Regions from separate parts of the Solwaraspora sp. WMMD406 genome, predicted to be linked through region 3. Evidence: riboswitches for the same ligand, from Rfam matches in the RefSeq annotation. Region 3 holds a riboswitch; each other region holds the start of a gene.

Region 1 (4,858 bases), 5.2 Mb from region 3:
CTCGGCGACGGGGTCACCGGCAAACAGTCCAGCGGCGCGGCGGCCGAGAACGTCGAGGTCGTCGACGTGGCGACCGTGCTGCTGCGATCCGTACGGCCGGCGGTAGCATCATCCGCGACCGACGCGTCGTGACCAGGGTGATCAGCGCGTACCGGCGCTGACCGCAGCGAAGGAGACCGCGGGTGCTGGGCTGGGCCCGTGAATTCCTGTCGCAGCCCTGGCCCTTCCTCACCCTGGCCGTGGTGACGCTGATCGGCGTGTTCGCGCACCGGCCCGTCGCCCGCCGCCTGGGCTGGCGTCGCTGGCCCACCCTCGGCGTCTTCGTCGGTGCCGCCGCGGTCGCGGCGTTGACCCTGCCACCGGCCCCGATCAGCTCCACGGTGCCGCTCGCACCCGGTGTGTCCGTCTCCGGCCCGGACGGCGAGATCGTGGCCGGCTGCCTGCGGTCGCTGACCGATCCGGCGGTGCTCTGGTCCGGGCTGGTCACGGTCGACTCGCTCGGCGAGCGAGTCGGCAACGTCGCAATGTTCGTGCCGGTGGCGTTCTTCCTGGTCCTGGCGGTGCGTCGGCCGCTGATCGGGACCGGCGTGCTCCTGGTGGTGCCGGCGATGGTGGAGCTGGCCCAGGCCGTGAGCGGGCTCGGCCGCCAGTGTGTGGGCTACGACTGGGTCAACAACGCCACCGGGGTCTTGGTCGGGGCGGCGGCGGCCGGCGTCGTACGGCTGGTCTGGCGGCCGACCCCGCCGCGCCCGCAGCCGTCCGGCAGCCGCCCGCAGCCGTCCGGCAGCCGGCGGCGCGACTAGCTGCCGCTGGTCGCGACGTTGGTGGCGATGAAGACGGCGGTGGCCACCTCGGAGCGGTGGTCCCGGATCACCCTTTCGGTAGCGGTCGCGACCCAGGCGGCATCCGGTATCGCCGCCCGGCACCGGGCGGACCAGGCGTCCCGTTCGCGGTCCGACATCGGCACGTCGGTCGTCGTCGCAGCGCTGCCGTCAGCGGGAGAGACGACCTCGCGGAGCAGTTCGTCGGCGTCGAGGGCGTGCACCAACGCCCCCAGCGCGGCGGTCCGCTCGTCCACCGGGTCGGACGAGTGTCGGACGGCGCTCCGCAGCCGGGTACGGGCCTCGGCCTCCGCCGGTGGGCGCCTGCTGTCGGGGGCGGCGAAGCGGGTGTGCGGAAACACCCAGAACACCCGGTCCCGCTCTCGACGCAGCACGCCAGCGGTGACCAGCCCGTCGAGGATCCGGGGGACCAGCTTGTGGGACAACTCGACGATCCAGTGTTCGACCGGGTGCGGGTCGGCGGCCCTGATGGTTGCCGCGGCCCGGTCGAGATGACGACGATCGGCTTCCGCCGGCCCGGCCGTCGCAGCCGCGACCGTACCGTCGGGATGGACGGTGCCCGCATCGTCGGGGTGGACGGTGCCCGCATCGTCGGGGTGGACCGTACCGTCGGGGTGGACCGTACCGTCGGGGTGGACGGTGACCGCACCGTCGAGGGCGAGATCGAGCAGGATGGCTCCACTGACGGCGTAGTCCAGCTCGGGCGATCCGACTATCGGGTCACCTGACTGGTCGTCGTAGGCGAGCAGGGTGAGTTCCTCGGCCAGGATGAGCGCACTCATGACGTCACGCTAACCCGGTCTGACGGTATGCGCCCGCGACACCGTCTTGAAGGTTCGGCGGCGATTCCAATAAGGTGGGAGCCCGACCGCTGCGGATGTCGGCCTCCGTTCCCCCGCCCGCGAGGCCCCGGCGATCGTTAATGAAGGAGTCGCTGCCAATGGCACGTGTGCTCACCCATTCGCACACCCGAGATTACTCTCGGTCGCAATTCGGATACGTGAAGCGTTCATTGGTGATCTCGGGCCGAGCAATCCTGGCCGTGCTGGTGCCGCTGGTCTTGACGCTGCTGCCGGCCGTCCCGGCTCAGGCGGAGCCCACGCTGGCCGAGATCGAGGCCGAGCTCGACGCTCAGTGGCTGAAGCTCGAACCGGTCATCGAGCAGTACAACAAGGTGCACAGCGAACTTCGGGCCAATCAGAAGAAGGCCGCCGACCTGGACGAGCGGATCCGTCCGCTGTCGCTGCAGGCCGACCTCGCCGCCGACGAGATCGGCGAGGTCGCGAACCGCTATTACCGTACGGGTCCGTCGAGCGAGCTCAACGCCTTGCTGACAACGGGGTCGCCGACCAGTCTCGCCGATCAACTCCTCGTGCTCGACCGGCTGACCAAGCAGCGGCATGAGCAGATCGCTGCGGTGCTCGCCACCCGGGACGAATATCTGGCGCAGAAGCGGACCCTCGACGAGCTCATTGCCACCCAGCAGCAGCAGGACGCCGAACTCGCGGCCAAGCGTAAAGCGATCGACGCGGAGATCGACCGCTTGGAGCAGATGCGTACCGCCGCGTACCGGACGGCGAGCACGAGCGGAGGCTCCGGCGCGTCGGGGCCCTGTCCGGCGGTGTCGGTCGGTGGTGCGGCCGGAACCGCGGTCCGGACGGCGTGTGCCCAACTCGGCAAGCCGTACGTCTGGGGGGCCACCGGGCCGAACGCATTCGACTGTTCCGGCCTGACCCAGTACGCCTGGGCGCAGGCGGGCGTACGGCTGACTCATTACACCGGTGCCCAGTGGAACGAGGGCCGTTCGATCAGCCGTTCGGAGGCCAGACCGGGCGATTTGGTCTTCTTCTTTAGTGATCTACATCACGTGGGTTTGTACATCGGAAACGGTCTCATGGTGCACGCGCCCCGCGCGGGACAGCCGGTGCAAATGGAGAACATCGATCACATGCCGGTCGCTGGATTCCGGCGCGTGGGTTGATCGTGCAGGTCGGCGGCAGGGGTGGTGCGGCGCGGCGATAGTCGGTCGGCGAGCGGGCCGCTCGGGTGGGTCGTCTCGATATCAGGCGGCCCACCCGCTTCATTCGAACGTTTGATCGACGAACAGCGATACTAATTGCGATCGTACGTTCACGCAAAGAAATGAGTAGTCTAGTCGCTTGCGTCTGAAGAACGCCACTCTCTACTCTTGGGGATCGTCGAGTCGGGAGGACGCCAGCCACCCCGGTTGGCCTCGGCCCGACACCGCCGAATCGTCGCGCACAACGAACCGGGGACCCAGGCACCTCGGGGTGAGTCCGCAGCTTCCCTGCGGTAGGGCGTCTCTCTTCCGCCCGAACCCGTCAGCTAACCCGGTAGGCGGTCTGGGGAGAAGGAGTCCGGTGGCTAGGAAAGCCCTGCGGCTGAGCTCCGAGTGGCCCGACCGGGACCGCGAGCCGCGCCAGCCACGCCGTACCCGTCGACGGTTCGTCGACGCCGCGCTCGCCGTCACCACCGGTGTCGGTCTGCTGTTGACCGCGGCACCGGTCCAGGCCCAACCGACCGTCGCGCAGATCGAAGCCCAGATCGACGAGGTGTGGGCCGAGCTCGAGCCCACGATCGAACGGCACAACGCGGTCCGCCAGGACCTCAACGCCAAGAAGAAGCAGGCGAAAGCACTCGCCGACAAGATCCAGCCGCTGCAGATTCAGATCGATCTGGCCATGGACCGGGTCAGTGAGTTCGCCGCCCGGTCATACAAGGGCGGCAGCCCTTCGATGGTCAACGCGATCCTGACGAACGGCACCCCGACCGCCCTCGCCGACCAGCTCGAGCTGCTCGACCAGTTCGCCCGTCGGCAGGCCCGCGACGTGCAGGCGGTGGTCGACCTCAAGGAGGAGTACGCCGCCCAGAAGGAACCGCTCGACGCGCTCGTGGTCGAGTTGACCCGTACCGAAGCGCAGTTGGCGGCCAAGGCCAAGGAGATCGACGCCGAAGTCGACCGGCTGCAGGACCTGCGGCTCGAGGCGTACGGGTCGACCACCACGCTCGGCTCGCTGCGCCCGGCGCCCTGCCCGGCGAGCTACCCGGGCGGCGCGGCGGGCAAGGCGGTCACGTTCGCCTGCGCGCAGATCGGCAAACCGTACGTCTGGGGGTCCGGGGGTCCGAACAGCTACGACTGTTCCGGACTGACCTCGGCCGCGTGGCGACAGGGTGGCGTCTCGCTGCCGCACAACGCCGCCCGGCAACGTCAGGTGATCCCGAGCGTCAGCCGATCCGAACTCCGTCCCGGCGACCTGATCTTCTACTACAGCGGTCTGTCGCACGTCGGCATGTACGTCGGCGACGGATGGATCGTGCACGCCTCACGCGCCGGTGAACCGGTCCAGATGCGCAAGATCGGTTCTGACGTTCACAGCTACGGCAGGCCCGGATAGCTCCACTCCTCCCCATGGCCTGGCGCACGCCGCAGATTCCCCCGTCGTGCGGCGGCACCGGCCACCAGGAAAGGCGTCCTCCCAGGTCTCCCCCCGGCTTGGGAGGGCGCCTTTCGCCATCTGGCTCAGCCGGTTGGCCAGGTCCGCCACTGCTTCCACGAACGGCTCGGAGTCGGTCCACGTTGCCCCTGGTAGCGCGAACCGTAGACCGACGATCCGTAGGGGTGTTCGGCGGCGGAGGAGAGCCGGAAGATGCACAGCTGGCCGATCTTCATCCCCGGCCACAGCTTGATCGGCAGGTTGGCGACGTTGGAGAGCTCCAGCGTGACGTGGCCGGAAAATCCTGGATCGATGAAGCCGGCGGTCGAGTGGGTCAGCAGCCCCAGCCGCCCCAGGCTCGACTTGCCCTCCAGCCGGGCGGCGAGCGCGTCGCCCAGGGAAACGACCTCGAGTGTGGAGGCGAGGACGAACTCGCCGGGGTGCAGCACGAATGGGTCGCCCGCCGGGACCTCGACCTGGGACGTCAGGTCGTCCTGTCGGGTCGACGGGTCGATGTGGGTGTAGAGGTGGTTGTTGAAGACTCGGAAGTAGCGGTCGAGC
Region 2 (4,858 bases), 2.9 Mb from region 3:
GATCTCCGCGAGGGCGGGGTGCTGTACGTCGGGCGCCTCGGGGTACGTGGCGAACAGGCCGAGCCGTTGTTGATCGACTGGCGGGCGCCGGCGGCGGCCGCCTTCTACCAGGCGACTCCGGCGCAGCCGCGCGGCGTGGTCCGGCGACGCACCATCCAGTCCCGAGGTGAGCAGGTCACCGGGGTCTCCGACGACCTGCTCGATCCGGGGTCGGCTCCGGCGGGAATGCGGGTGGTGGGCGACGGCGCGCTGCTGGCGACCCTGGCGCGGGCCAAGGGCCGGGGCATGCGCGACATCGTCGCCACGATCCAGCAAGAGCAGGATCTGGCCATCCGGTCGCCGGGCTCCGGGGTGACGGTGGTCTCGGGTGGTCCGGGCACGGGCAAGACCGCGGTGGCGCTGCACCGGGCGGCGTATCTGCTCTACTCGGACCGCAGCCGGTTCGCTGGCGGCGGGATCCTGGTGGTCGGTCCGACCGGGGTATTCGTCGAGTACATCGCCGCGGTGCTGCCCGCGCTGGGCGAGGAGACCGCGACCTTGCGGTCGTTGGGCTCACTGGTGCCCGGGACGTCGGCGGTCCGTACCGACCCGGCGGCGGTGGCCGTGGTCAAGGGTTCGCTGCGGATGCGGCGGGTGCTGGAGCGAGCGGTCCGCGACGCGGTACCCGATGGTCCCACCGAGCTTCGGCTACTCTACCGGGGTCAGCTGCTGCGGCTGCGGACGGCGGAGCTGGACGGCATCCGGGCTCGCGCGTTGCCTCGGGGGGCCCGGCGCAACGAGGTACGTCGGGCCGGGATCGACGGGCTGTTCGACGCGCTGTGGGCGCAGGCCCAGCGGCTGGTATCGGCGGACCGGCTGCCGACACAGGCCGAGTTCGAGGACGATCTGTCCGAGCGGGCCGACTTCCGGGACTTCCTGCGGGCCTGGTGGCCACGGCTGCTCCCCCGGCACGTGTTGGCCTGGCTGGCCCGGCCGGAACGGCTGCGCCGGTACGCGCGCGGCGTGCTGGACCCGGCGGAGGTCGCACTGCTCGGGGCTTCCTGGCAGGACGTGCCGCAGCGGGGTCCGACCATCGCCGACGTGGCGTTGCTGGACGAGTTGGACGAGATGCTGGGTCGGCCGCCGCAACCGCGCCGCCAGCGGCGGGATCCGTTCCAGGTCGCCGCCGGGGTCCGGGAGGTGACGACGTTCGCGGACCGGGAGCGGGCCGCGCGGGCGATGGCCGCCGAGCGGCCCGCCGACTACCGGGAGTACGCCCACGTCGTGGTCGACGAGTCGCAGGACGTCTCGCCGATGCAGTGGCGGATGATCGGGCGTCGGGGGCGGCTCGCTTCCTGGACGGTGGTCGGGGATCCGGCGCAGACGTCGTGGACCGGGGATCCGGTCGAGCTGGCCCAGGCCCGGGACCGGGCGTTGGGGCGGCGGCCGCGACGGGAGTTCGTGCTGACCACCAACTACCGCAATCCGGCGGAGATTTTCGAGTTGGCGGCCGGGGTGATCCGGGAGATCGCGCCCGACGCCGTACTGCCGGCGGCGGTACGGTCCACCGGCGTGGTGCCACGGCAGGACCGGGTCGCGGCGGCGGCGCTGCCTGCGGCGGTACGCGACGCGGCGACCGCACTGCTCACCGCGGTGGAGGGGACGGTGGGGGTGATCGCGCCGTTGGCCCGGCACGAGGAGGTGGCCGGCTGGCTCGAGGGCTTCGCCGACCCCCGGCTGCGGGTGGTGTCGAGCTTGCAGGCCAAGGGCATGGAGTACGACGGGGTGGTGCTGGTCGGCGGCGCCGAGATCCGTACGGAGTCGGAGGCAGGTGTGCGCACGCTCTATGTCGCACTGTCCCGCGCGACTCAGCGGCTGATCACCATCGACGAGGCACGGGACGACTCGGTCGGACTCGGCGAGGTCCCCGGCCGGTAGGCGGGTTTCGACTCGGCGGGACGACTTGGCGAGACGACTCGGCCGACTTCACCACCGCTCTTTATTGCACATATAGCGATGTGCGCATTAATCTGCTGTTGGTGGGCCGGACGACGGAAGGTGGCGAGCGTGGGCGCGGGACACGATCACGGCGCGAGCGCCGCCGGCCTGCGGCACCGGGGGCGACTCTGGGCAGCGTTCGTCCTGTTGGCGGTCTTCATGGTCGTCGAAGCGGTGGCCGCGCTGCTGACCGGCTCCCTCGCGCTGCTCTCCGACGCCGGTCACATGTTCACCGACGTCCTGGGCATCGGAATGGCCCTGGCCGCGATCACCGCGACCCGCCGACCCACTGACGATCCGCAGCGCACCTTCGGCCTCTACCGGTTGGAAGTGCTGGCCGCCCTGACCAACGCGATCCTGCTCGGCGGGGTCGCGGTCTACGTACTGGTCGAGGCGGTCCGCCGGTTCGCGGCACCGGAGCCGGTGCCGGCCGGACCGATGCTGGTGGTGGCCTTGGCCGGACTGGTGGCCAACGTGGTCGCCTTCGCCCTGCTGCGGGCCGGCGCGCGGGACAACATCAACGTACGCGGCGCCCACCTCGAAGTCTTCGGTGACCTGATCGGGTCGGTCGGCGTGATCGCCGCCGCGCTCGTGATCGCCACCACCGGCTGGTGGTACGCCGATCCGGCGGTCGCCGTCGGTGTGGGTCTGTTCATCCTGCCGCGCACCTGGCGACTGGCCACCGCCGCGATCCGGATCCTGGTGCAGGCCGCCCCGAAGCACCTGGACGTGCCGCGGGTGCGGGACTGTCTGGCGGCCGTACCCGGGGTGCGGGACGTGCACGACCTGCACGTCTGGACGCTCACCTCGGGGATGGAGGTGGCCTCGGCGCACCTGACCGTGGAACCGGCGGCCGAGATCGGCGGGGTGCTACGCGACGCCAGAACAGCTTTGCACCGCGAGTTCGGGATCGATCACGCTACGCTACAAGTCGAACCTCCGACACCGACCGACGCCTGCGGACCGACCCACTGGTGATTAGTGGATGCTTAAATCTCGTGACCTTCCCGCGACACTAGCCACCTCGCTGATCTGATATTTCCTATTAATCTGGACAAAACATGTTGGTCAATGTCGAGACAGGAGCCTCCACAGCCGGTAGTCTCGGCTCCGGCCACCGTCAGGGCGGCGCCCCTCCGGCGCTCGCGGGGGCCGTCGCCTAATCGCCTCACGGCGAGCCGGGGAACCACGTTCCTGGGGTGCATCCGCGCCAGCGGTAGGGATCTTCCGTCCCGAACCCGTCAGCTAACCCGGTCGGCGGCTGACGGAAGGAACTCCGCACGTGACATCCACAATTGACAGGAGAGCCCGGTTCGGGTTACTCGCGGCGCTGACCGTGGTCCTGATCGCGATCACCGGGGCCCCGCCGGGCCCGTCCGCCGAAGCGGCACCGCCGACCCGCGCCCCCGCCGACGCCGACGACGAGGGCGGCACGCCCAGCCTGCGCAAGGAACTCGACGCGGCGTCCAAAGGCTGGATCGACGCGAAGGCAGCGCTCGACCACTCGACCAAACGCGAACGGCAACTGACCGAACAGTTGACCGGGATCGAGGCCGACCTGAGGGTGCGCAACGACAACGTCGGGCAACTCGTCGACCGCGCGTACCGTAACGGCCGGCTGGGACCGGTCTCCGCGTTGCTCAACAGCACCTCGCCGGAAGGCTTCCTGGACCGGGCGGCCGCGCTGAGCGCCGTGACCGCCAACGAGGAAAAGCAGCTGCGTGAGCTGTACCGCACCCGCGACCAGGTCACCCGGTCGAAGGCTGCCATCGACCACGAGATCCGCGAGCAGCGAAAGCAGCTCACCATCATGGATCAGCGCAAGAACCAGGCCGAGCGGGCGCTCGCCGTCGCCATCGCCGCCGAGGAACGTGCCGAGGCCGAACGGGCCGCCGCAGCCGAGCGAGCCGCCAGCAGCTCGTCCGGGTCGTCGTCGTCCGGGTCGTCGTCGTCCGGGTCGTCGTCGTCCGGGTCGTCGTCGTCCGGGTCGTCGTCGGGCTCGAGCAGCGCGTCCGCCACGCCGGCACCACGCAACGCGAACGGCTCATGGCCCTCGGAATCGTGCAGCATCAACGACCCGACCACCTCGGGCTGCATCACGCCACGGACCCTGCATGCGCTCAACCAGGCGAAGGCGGCGGGTTTCACCCGATACGTCTCCTGCTTCCGTAACGGCGGCTCGGGTGAGCACCCGAAGGGACGCGCCTGCGACTTCGCAGCCCAGCCGAACGGCTTCGGTGGGGCCGCCAGCGGTGGGGACAAGACCTACGGCGACAACCTGGCCAACTACTACATCAACAACGCCGACCGACTCGGCGTGCTCTACGTGATCTGGTACAAGCGCATCTGGCTGCCGAGCAGCGGCTGGAAGGCGTACAGCGGCGCGGGCGGCGACCCGTCCAGCGACCACACAAACCACGTTCACCTCTCCGTCTACTGATCGGGCAGCGCGGCACGAGACGCGGCACGAAGGCGGGCTCACCGGTACCGGTGAGCCCGCCTTCGTGCCGCGTCCACGTCCGAAATCAATAGCACCCCGTCGCGGAGGGCAAGACCCTGTCGCCGACCGTCCACAGTTGACAATCTGTCGCTGAGAGCGCTCTTTCGACATGAGAGAGCATGGCCGCTCACCAGCGTAATCATCGACCCAACAGCCCGTGAGAGCGCTCTCTCAGGCGTTTATATAGCACCACCGGCCGCACTGTCAACAGAGACGACCCACCGGTCCGGAACTTCGAAAAAACCGGTGCCCGGACATTGACAGAGGTCTGCCGCTCTGGTGACCTCCTGGCAATAACTCATTAATGGGCGTGAAATTTCTTACCGACATCGACGCGCCCGATCAAACCGGAGGCACCATGAACCTGTCGATCCGTGGAGT
Region 3 (4,858 bases):
TCCTGCGGTTCGCCGACCACGAGGACGGCGACGTGGTCTACGTGGAGAGCGCGCTGGTCGAGGAGATCATCGACCGACCCGCCGACGTCCGCTCTTACCAGCACGTCTTCGACCGGCTGAGGGCCGAGTCGCTCTCCCCCGCCGACTCGGTCGCGCTGCTGCGACGAATCGCCGAGGAGCTCGGCTAGCATCGGGGCCGAGGAGCGCGTCCGAGGTCGGGTCCGTCAGTCGTCCGCCGGTCGGTGCCGATCCGGCACCCACGGCTCGATGGTGACCATCGCATCGTTCGGTCCGGACAGCCGGGACACCTCCCTGGCCCGCATCAGCGCCCGGCTCACCTGGCCGTACTGACGCTCCTCGTCGCTGCTGAACAGCAGCATCATCCCGCCCCGATGCCGGCCCCAGAGTTCGAACGACCGTGGTCGCAGCCGGTCCGCCAGCCAGGCGATCCCGACCGGGATGAAGGCAGCGACCAGCAGCGCGAGGTAGGCGAGGGCACTCACCTGGTCCAGGCCCCGGGTGAAGCCGATCACCACGGCGATCACGGCCAGCACGACGGCGACGACTCCGCCGGCCCGTACGGCCAGCGGGTCCCGGGGCCCCCGGGCGGTCCGCAGGTCAGTGAGGTCTGTGATGGCGAACCGCCGACCGGCCACGACGAACCATCGGGTGGTCACCTCGATACCGGGTTGGCGGTAGAACGCACGGCCGGGCACGTCGGCGCTGGTCGCGGTGACGTCGGCCGCCGTCTCCTCGGGCCACGCCGCGCCGACGAGGCGACCCCGACCGTCGCGGGCCGCGAGTACGCTGTCCCGGCCACCGGAGGTGCGGGGGCGGGGGACGGTGTCCCGCCGGGGGACGGTGTCCTCACGCCGACCGGCTGGCCGGATGAGCGGGGATCCCCGGCGAGGCGGGGTCTGGCGAGTAGCACGCATGGCGGCCTCCGAGGGCTCGAGCGGCGCTGACCTTGGGTCCATTGTGCAAACGGCGAGCTACTCAATGGAAGCATCGCAATCTGCCACCTAGCAGACTGACGGACGGCAGGACGCATCCTGGACGTCGATTCGAGCCTTTGGTAGCGGTTTCTCCTGCTTGACGGCTACCGATCAGCGCGCAGACCGACTAATGCCACATCTCGCCCACGATCCGTGCGGCGGTTCGGAGGACGCCGGAATTCCCCGACCCACCACCTTATTCGAGGCTCCTCAGTGACTCAGAAATGACATGTGGCCACTTTCCGTGACCCTCCCGACGATCGAGCCGCCCGGATGCCAACCATCACATTGGCGGCCCTTTCCGGAGTACATCCTTACCGCTAAATTGGACCCGCTGGTCCGGTCGCCAGTCACCGACCGTGGTGACGCCGGCCCAGTGCCGCCGAATCATCACTCCCCAGTGACGCACAGTAATTCTTTGCACGTACTGGCGTGGTGGCCGGGGACCCAAGGTGCACCTGGGGTGAATCCGCGTCTCGCGGTAGGGCGAACTTCCCGTCCGAATCCGTCAGCTAACCCGGTAGGCGGCAAAGGAAGAGGGGTTCTGCGTTCTTGTCATCAGCGCGGATTCTGCTGCGCGCCGTCATGCTGACCGGAGTCACCATCGGTCTGGTGGTCCCCGCCACGGTGGCGTCCGCCCAGCCCACCGTCAGCGAACTCACGCAGCAGATCAACAAGGAATCCACCGAGCTCGCGAAGGTGGTCGAGTCGTACAACCGACTCAACGAGGAGACCAAGGCGACCCGCGCGGCGATCGAGGAGATCGACACCAAGCTGGGTCCGCTGCGGGCCGAACTGAGCCAGGCCGAGATCGAAGTCGGACAGATCGCGGTAACTGCGTACAAATCTGGCGGAATGAGCACCGCGAGCGCACTGCTCGACGGCACCTCCGACACGTTCGTGCACCGGCTCGACACCCTCGATCACCTGGCCCGGGATCGTCAGCAGCGACTAACCGACTTCACCAGCACCCAGGCGACCTACCTCGCCGAGCAGGAAAAGCTACAGGCGGCGCTGACCAAGCAGGAAGCCCAGGTCACGGAACTCTCCGAACGCAAGAAGGCGATCGAGGAGGACATCGACGAGCTGTACGCCAAGCGGGAACGAGCGTACGGCGCGGCGACCGAGACCGGCTCGTCGTACACCGGCACCGTCCCCTCGATCTCCGGCGCGGCCGGCGTGGCCGTCGAGTTCGCGTACGGAGCGATCGGCAAGCCGTACGTCTGGGCCTCGAGCGGGCCGAACGGCTACGACTGCTCGGGGCTCACCCTCGCCGCGTGGCGCAAGGCCGGCAAGAGCCTGCCGCACAACGCCGCGATGCAGTGGGACGTGGTGGCCAAGATCAACCGTGGCTCGTTGCAGCCCGGGGATCTGGTCTTCTACAACGGGCTCGCCCACGTCGCGCTCTACGTCGGCAACGGCAAGGTCATCCACGCTCCCACCTTCGGCCGCAGCGTCGAGCTGGCCAGCGTGGACATGATGACCCCGTACGGCTACGGCCGGGTGCGCTGAGGTCCTGCCGCCTACCAGGCCTCGGCTGGACACACCCAGGCCTCGGCCGAGCACCACGAGTACCGACGAGAACGTCGGCGGCCGGCGATCCGATGGGATCGCCGGCCGCTGACGTTCGGTCGGTGTGGCTGCCTAGGCGGCCTGCAGGCCCTCGGCCCGAGCCAACTCCCGCAGCCGGCCGAGAGCCTGGATCTCCAGCTGGCGGATCCGTTCCCGGGACAGCGAGAACCGCGACGCCACCTCGGTCAGTGAATGCTCCCGACCGTCTTCCAGGCCGTACCGGGCCCGCATGATGCCGGCGGACCGGTCGTCGAGATGGTTGAGCAAACCTTCGATCCGCTGCCGCTCCAGCCCGGTCAGCACGATGTCCTCCGGCGACGGCGCGTCGCTGTCGGCGACCAGGTCGCCGAGGTTGGTGTCCCCGTCGTCACCGACCGGGGTATCCAACGATACGGTGTCCTGCGACCAGCGAACGAGCTCGTGCACCCGCTCGACCGGTACGCCCAGCGATGCCGCGATCTGCTCGGGCTCGGGATCCGAGCCCAGTTCGCGGGTGAGCTGGCGGGCGACGTTGCGCATCCGGTTGACGTCCTCGACCAGGTGCACCGGCAGTCGGACGGTCCGCTCCTGCTGGGCGATGGCCCGGCTGATCGCCTGCCGGATCCACCAGGTGGCGTACGTCGAGAACTTGTAGCCGCGCTCGTAGTCGAACTTCTCCACCGCCCGGACCAGACCGGTGTTGCCCTCCTGGATCAGGTCCAGCATGGGCATGCCCGACCGTACGTAGCGCCGGGCGATCGACACCACCAGCCGCAGGTTGGCGCGGATGAACAGGTCCTTGGCCCGTTCACCGTCGACGACCAGCCGTTCCAGCTCCTCACGGCTCACGCCCGGCCGCGGCATGCCCTGCTCCAGCAGGTGCTCCGCGTACAGTCCGGCCTCGATCGCCTTGGAGAGGTCAACTTCCCCGGCCGCGTCGAGCAGCGGCGTCCGGGAGATCTCATGCAGGTAGACGCCGACCAGGTCCCGTTCCTCGGCAACCTCGTCGGTCCGCAAAGCCATCGTCTTCTCCACGTTGCCCACGGTCCCCTCGTTTACCCCACTTGCCTTGTCACCTGCGACGCGCATCTCCATCAGCCTCTCCCCCGACACGTCTGCCCTCCGGTCCGGCGTACCGTTGTGGTGGTGCCGCCGTACGGCGCTGACACCTACACAACAGATGAGACGTGCCGGGGATTCCGTCTCGTGAGTTGAAGCTGACATGATTGCCTGAGTAATTGCTGTGAGCGGGATTGACGTTTCCTGCCAGGTGCCGCCCTGGCGCCGTACCGCCAGCTCCGTCGCCGCGCCCGCCAGCTCCGCCGCCGCCTCCGTCGCCCGCGCCGCGAACGGTCGTCGCGCGCCGCGACCAACCGCCGGTGGCCTGCTAGCGGCCGGCGCGTGGTCGGCGGGACACCTGGCTGTCCAGCAGACCATGACCAGCACGGCGTCGCAGCGATTCCCGTCACTGGCCTACCTGCGATCCTCGTCACTAGCGGCGGTCACTCGTCCCATCCGGCCTGGAGTACGGTTCTATCGGGTACCCGGTTCATCGCGGCCGGCGGTTCGCCGAGCGGCACGGTGTCCGCTACCGAGCCGGGCGGTCCGGCCCTGCGGTTGTCCGACGCCGGTGTGGCGACGATGCGACGACGAAGGTGGAATTTCCACTTCCCTCGTCGATCACCGACTAAACGGGTACCCGGCTCGACTTCCGATTGCAATCGCATTCCCGACGCAAGCCTCAATCAGGATTTTCGTCGCAAATTACGAAGCCGGTCCGGCCGGCGGGATCCGCCGGACACCATCGAGAGTACGGTGTGCCGATGAGCGATCGCACCGTTCTGGTCACCGGTGGCTCCGGCGGACTGGGAAGCGCCGTGACGGCTACCCTGCGGGCCAGCGGCTGGCGGGTGGTGTCAGCCAGTCGCCGCGTTCGTGGCGGCACCGCCGACGACCGGCCGGCCCCGGGTGACGCCACCGTCGCCGGGCCCGCCGTCACCGAAGTGGCGGCCGATCTGACCGAGCCCGACGGTGCGGCTGCCGCCGTGCAGCACGCGGTGAGCGACCCGGACGCACCGTTGCGCGCGGTGGTGAACCTCGTCGGCGGCTACCACAGCGCCGGTCTGATCCACGACACACCGGTCGCTGACTTCGACCAGATGCTGCGGGTCAACCTGCGACCCACCTATCTGGTGACCCGCGCCGCCCTGCCGTACCTGATCGACGCCGGCGACGGCGCCATCGTCTGTGTCTCCTCCCGCGCCGCCGGTACGCCGTTCGCCGGGGCGGCTGGTTACGTCACCGCCAAGGCC
Region 4 (4,858 bases), 4.5 Mb from region 3:
GTCGGCGGCCGACTGCGCACTGCGGTACGCCGACCGGGCCTGGGTGCTCGGCGTCGACGACGAGGAGACTGCCGCCTGGCGGGACGCGGCGCTGTCGATGCACATTCCGTACGACGACGAACTCGGGGTGCATCCGCAGTCGGCCGGGTTCACCCGGCATCAGGAGTGGGATTTCCAGGGCACCCCGCAGGACCACTATCCGCTGCTGCTGCACTATCCGTACTTCGATCTCTACCGCAAGCAGGTGGTCAAGCAGGCCGACCTGGCGTTGGCGATGCACTGGCGGGGGGACGCCTTCACCGACGAGGAGAAGGTCCGCAACTTCGCCTACTACGAGCGCCGTACGGTTCGTGACTCGTCGCTGTCGGCGTGCACCCAGTCGGTGATCGCCGCCGAGACGGGACATCTCGAACTCGCCCACGACTACATGGGCGAGGCGGCGTTGATGGACCTGCACGACATCAACCGCAACACCCGGGACGGCATCCACGTCGCGGCGCTCGCCGGGGCGTGGATCGCCTTGGTGGCCGGGTTCGGCGGGATGCGGGACCACACCGGTGAACTCTCCTTCGCACCCCGGTTGCCGCAACGGATCAACCGGCTGGAGTTCGCCATGATGTGGCGGGGGATGCGGTTGCGGGTGTCCGTCCAGCGCGACGAGGTCACGTACTCGTTGCGCGACGGCGACCCGAACGCCAGCATCGACCTGACCCACCACGGCGAGCCGATCACCGTCGCCGCCGACAAGCCGGTGACCAAGACGATCCCGACCGCTGGTCCGTCCGGGCCGCCGCCGCAGCAGCCGGCGGGCCGGTCCCCGGTGCGTCGTTCGGCCCGCACGGACTGACCGGCTGGCGGCACCGTCCTACCCTCCACGCCTGTTCGAGGTGCCGCCGTCCACGCCTGTTCGAGGTGCCGCGCCGGTCGGGTCGTCCAGACCGGCCGGCGCGGCACCCGTCACAGCAGAGACAGATGTACGTGGTTGGTGTGGTCGCTGCTCGGGTCGCCCCCGGCGCCGCTGTAGGAACTCCAGCCGGTGGTCGGGGACCAGAACTGGCGGTACCAGATGACGTAGAGGATGCCGAGCTTGTCGGCGTTGCGGACCAGGAACGCGGTCAGGTTGTTGCCGTAGAGCCGGGCGTCGCCGGTCGCGTCTCCGCCGAAGCCACTGGACTGCATCGAGAAGTCGCAGGCCCGGCCCTTCGGGTGTTCGAACGGGCCACCTGGCCGGAAGCAGGAGACGAAGCGGGTGAACCCGGCCTTCTTGGCTTCGTTGAGCGCGTGCATCGTGCGTGGGGTGATGCAACCGTTCGTGGTGGGGTCGTCCAGGCTGCACGACTGCGAGGGCCAGGAGCCGTCCGAGTTGCGTGGCGCCTGGGCGGCCACCGGTGAGGTCGCCGAGACGAAACCGTTGGTGGCCACCGCTCCGACCAGCTGCAGCGCCTTCTCGGCCTCCCGCTTCTGCCGGGCCATCACTTCGAGTTGCTGCTCCTCGCGGGCCACCTCGGCGTCGATCGCGGCCTTGGCCCGCTCGGCCTGCTCCCGAGCCTCGTTGAGTTCCCGTACCCGCTTGTTGTCGTGCATGGCGATCATGTCCAGGCCTTCGGCCCGGTCCAGCAGATCGTCCGGGCTGGCGCTGTTGAGTAGCACCATGACCGGGGTGATCCGACCCAGCCGGTAGGAGTTGGAGGCGACCTGCCCGATTTGCGGAGTTAGCGCCGCCAGGCGGTCCTCGACCTTCTCCAGTTCGAGGCTGAGCTGCAGCTGTCGCTTGCGGGACTCCTCGACGGCAGCCTTGGCTTCGACGAATCCGCGACCGGTGGAGTCCAGCACTTCACTCAGCAGCGGGGGCGCGCCTTCGCCCTCCGGCGTGGACGGCGCGGCGGCGGCGGAAGACGGGGCGACGAGGCCGCCGGCGAGCAGGGCGGTGACGGCGACGAGCGCCGAGGCCAGCGTGAACCGCCGGCGGAGGGGTGCGGTCATCCTGTTCCTTTCCTTGGCCGCCGACCGAGTTAGCTGACGGGTTCGGGACGGAACGATCCCTACCGCGTGATCGCGGATTCACCCCAGTGGAACCTGGTTCCCCGGCTCACCCCGGAGGGTGATTGGGCGGCGGTCACCGCCGGCACCGGGGGGCGCCACCGGGCGGAGACCGCCGGCAAGCTTACCGGATCGGTGAGCGGCTTCGACACCTCGATGGGCGTCACTGAGCAGCAAAATCACGTTAACGGACAACGCTTTCGGTAACGTCCACTGTCTGCATTCGAGGGTGCACCGGGGGTTGCCGGATGGGTGATGCCATCCCACTCCACGATCACGCTTTGAAGGGATAAGGTCTCATAAAGGCGTTTTGTTTATCAGTCCGGTCCATCGACGGCAGGGTGGGGGCGTGGCGTGCCGGAACAGAGTTCCTCCGACCCCGGGGCACCGGGTTCCTCCGATCCTGAGGCACCGACCGATGATCCGGTCGTGGTCATCGGTCTCGGCCGGTTCGGCGGACAGGTCGCCGGTTCGCTGCGGCGGCTCGGTCACGAGGTCCTCGGCATCGACGACCATCCCAAGCGGGTGCAGCACTGGGCGGACCGGCTGCCCCGGGCGGTCGAAGCCGACGCCACCGACGAGGCGGTGCTGCGGCAACTGGGCGTGGGTGGATACCGCCGGGCTGTTGTCGGCATCGGTTCGGACATCGAGGCGAGCATCCTCACCGTGGTGGCGCTGACCGAGGTCGGTGTGGCGGAGATCTGGGCGAAGGCGATCACCGCCAAGCACGGGCGCATCCTGGCGTCCGTCGGCGCGGATCACGTGATTTTCCCCGAGGCGGCCATGGGCGACCGGGTGGCGCACCTGCTGGCCAGCAAGATGATCGACTTCATCGAGTTCGACGACGGGTTCGCGATCGCCAAGGTCTGTGCCCCGCCGCAGGCGGCCGGCCAGACGCTGGCCCGGTCACGGCTGCGCCAGCAGTACGGCATCACCGTGGTCGGAATCAAGGAGCGGGACGCGGACTTCCGCTACGCCGGCCCGGAGACGGTGATCCCGCCGGACGCGTTGCTGATCGTCGCCGGTGCGACCGCCCAGGTCGAGAAGTTCGGTCGCTGACTCGTCCGTCCTGCGGGCGTCCCGGCCTGGTCCGGCGGGCCAACGGTCGATGTCGGAAGGGTTTCCGGTGATCGTCCGCCTCTGATCCAGGTCGTAACCGTCTCGTCACGCCTTCATTTCGTGAGCTGATCAGGCTTTGGACTTTCGCAAACTCGTGACTCAGGCTACAGTCCTCCCATGGGAGCGCTTCCATTGATGGATGTGCACCCCGAACGGTGAACTACGTATGGCGCGACGAGGCCTTGCCTCATCCGCGCCGACCGCTCAGCCGTACGGCTGGCGGCGGGCCAGCCCGGACTCCGCCGCCAGCCACGCACCACCTGTCGAGAGGAGGTGGAACCAGAGCCACTCGCGTGGCCCGGCTCCCGCGCGTCACGCACGACCTGGACGCCATTCCACTCGTGCGTGTGAGTAACTGATGGTGGGGACGGGGGTTGCCCTCCCCGTCCCCACGCTAGTCCCCGATTGTTACGACGTGGAATCGCCGACAAGTCAGGACCGCGACGCCGGTTCGACCGACAGCCTCACCCAGCCCGCCGATGTATCGGCGGGCTTGATTGTGTATAGGTCCCGGACGAGATCGATCACCGTGGCCCTCGTCGGACGGGGCGAGGTGCTGGTGGTGAAGATCGTTCCCGCAGCTCGCGGTCGGTTCCGTCGGGTGGCGACCGGTGTCGGGGTGGCGCCGCAGATGGTGGGCCGGCGACGTTCGGGCGCTCGCGGCGGGCGGCCGCGCGGCGCGGGCGAGACGGGCTCAGGGCCGGTGTGGCATCGCCCGGCGCGTCTCGAGCCACGAATCGCTAGTGATCTATATCATAGATGCCCGAGCTCATGCATCGTCAATCATGAATGAATGGGTGCCCTGCCGTCCTGCCGCGCCCGACAACGGAATCGAGGGCCAATGCCGGAACTCCACTCGTCCCACCCCAGCCGTCGTACCGCACCTCCGCAGGAACCCGGCGTACCCGCCAGCCGGCGGCGACCGTTCCGCTCGGCCTCCCTGACGGCCCTGGCGGTCGGTGTGACCGCGATCCTGCTGCTGCCGGCGGTACCGGCGGCAGCAGCCACGACCACGGCGGACACCACGCCACCGACGACCCCCGGGCCGATCACCGTCGTCGACATCAGCGAGACCGACGTCACCCTCACCTGGGCGGCGTCCACCGACGACGTCGGAGTGGCCGGGTACGAAGTCGCCCAACTCCAGTCCGACTACATCCTCATCAAGCGAACTCCGACCAACGAGATCACCATCGACGGGCTGTACCCCTCGGTCACCTACCAGTTCTGGGCGTACGCCTACGACGCGGCCGGCAACCGGTCGACCTCCAACCCCAGCCTGCGGCTCACCATGCCGCCCGGCGACGCCCAGCCGCCCAGCACCCCCACCGGACTGACGGCCACCACGATCGGCACCGACTCGGTGACCCTGCTCTGGACCCGGTCCACCGACAACGTCTACGTCGCCTGGTACGAAGTGCTGCGCATCCATCCGGACGGGACCACCACCCCGGTGGCGACCGCCCCGCAGCATCCACCGACCGGTCCCACCGCCCGGGTCGGCGGTCTGCAGCCCGGCACCAGCTACACCTTCGCCGTACGGGCCCACGACGACGCCGGCAACGCCTCGGCCGTGTCCACCCCGCTGACCGTCGTCACCACCCCGAACACCGCCAGCTGCGCGGTCAACTACCAGGTGACCAACCAGTGGCCCGGGGCGTTCCAGGCCCAGCTGACGATCCGCAACCTCGGCCCGACC

Evidence for each region. Region 3 has a riboswitch for cyclic di-AMP ahead of O7632_RS25280 (NlpC/P60 family protein). Riboswitches for the same ligand answer to the same signal wherever they lie in the genome.
Region 1: linked by a shared signal. The riboswitch ahead of O7632_RS02310 (NlpC/P60 family protein) and the one ahead of O7632_RS25280 (NlpC/P60 family protein) in region 3 are both predicted to bind cyclic di-AMP.
Region 2: linked by a shared signal. The riboswitch ahead of O7632_RS12890 (hypothetical protein) and the one ahead of O7632_RS25280 (NlpC/P60 family protein) in region 3 are both predicted to bind cyclic di-AMP.
Region 4: linked by a shared signal. The riboswitch ahead of O7632_RS05385 (hypothetical protein) and the one ahead of O7632_RS25280 (NlpC/P60 family protein) in region 3 are both predicted to bind cyclic di-AMP.

What each region holds. Positions count from the first base shown of each region.
Region 1 covers NZ_JARUBF010000001.1:535,125-539,982, reverse strand. The annotation lists gene O7632_RS02330 ((Fe-S)-binding protein) at 1-132, shown strand, start outside; gene O7632_RS02325 (VanZ family protein) at 183-803, shown strand; gene O7632_RS02320 (GPP34 family phosphoprotein) at 800-1,624, opposite strand; gene O7632_RS02315 (C40 family peptidase) at 1,765-2,823, shown strand; cyclic di-AMP (ydaO/yuaA leader) riboswitch at 3,078-3,218, shown strand; gene O7632_RS02310 (NlpC/P60 family protein) at 3,224-4,258, shown strand; gene dcd (dCTP deaminase) at 4,384-4,858, opposite strand, start outside.
Region 2 covers NZ_JARUBF010000001.1:2,829,619-2,834,476, reverse strand. The annotation lists gene O7632_RS12900 (AAA family ATPase) at 1-1,917, shown strand, start outside; gene O7632_RS12895 (cation diffusion facilitator family transporter) at 2,047-2,955, shown strand; cyclic di-AMP (ydaO/yuaA leader) riboswitch at 3,124-3,253, shown strand; gene O7632_RS12890 (hypothetical protein) at 3,260-4,417, shown strand; gene O7632_RS12885 (glycosyl hydrolase) at 4,836-4,858, shown strand, end outside.
Region 3 covers NZ_JARUBF010000001.1:5,703,850-5,708,707, forward strand. The annotation lists gene O7632_RS25270 (helix-turn-helix transcriptional regulator) at 1-188, shown strand, start outside; gene O7632_RS25275 (DUF6232 family protein) at 225-935, opposite strand; cyclic di-AMP (ydaO/yuaA leader) riboswitch at 1,405-1,537, shown strand; gene O7632_RS25280 (NlpC/P60 family protein) at 1,581-2,507, shown strand; gene O7632_RS25285 (sigma-70 family RNA polymerase sigma factor) at 2,640-3,635, opposite strand; gene O7632_RS25290 (SDR family NAD(P)-dependent oxidoreductase) at 4,370-4,858, shown strand, end outside.
Region 4 covers NZ_JARUBF010000001.1:1,198,471-1,203,328, forward strand. The annotation lists gene O7632_RS05380 (glycoside hydrolase family 65 protein) at 1-847, shown strand, start outside; gene O7632_RS05385 (hypothetical protein) at 958-1,983, opposite strand; cyclic di-AMP (ydaO/yuaA leader) riboswitch at 1,986-2,122, opposite strand; gene O7632_RS05390 (TrkA family potassium uptake protein) at 2,476-3,099, shown strand; gene O7632_RS05395 (cellulose binding domain-containing protein) at 4,001-4,858, shown strand, end outside.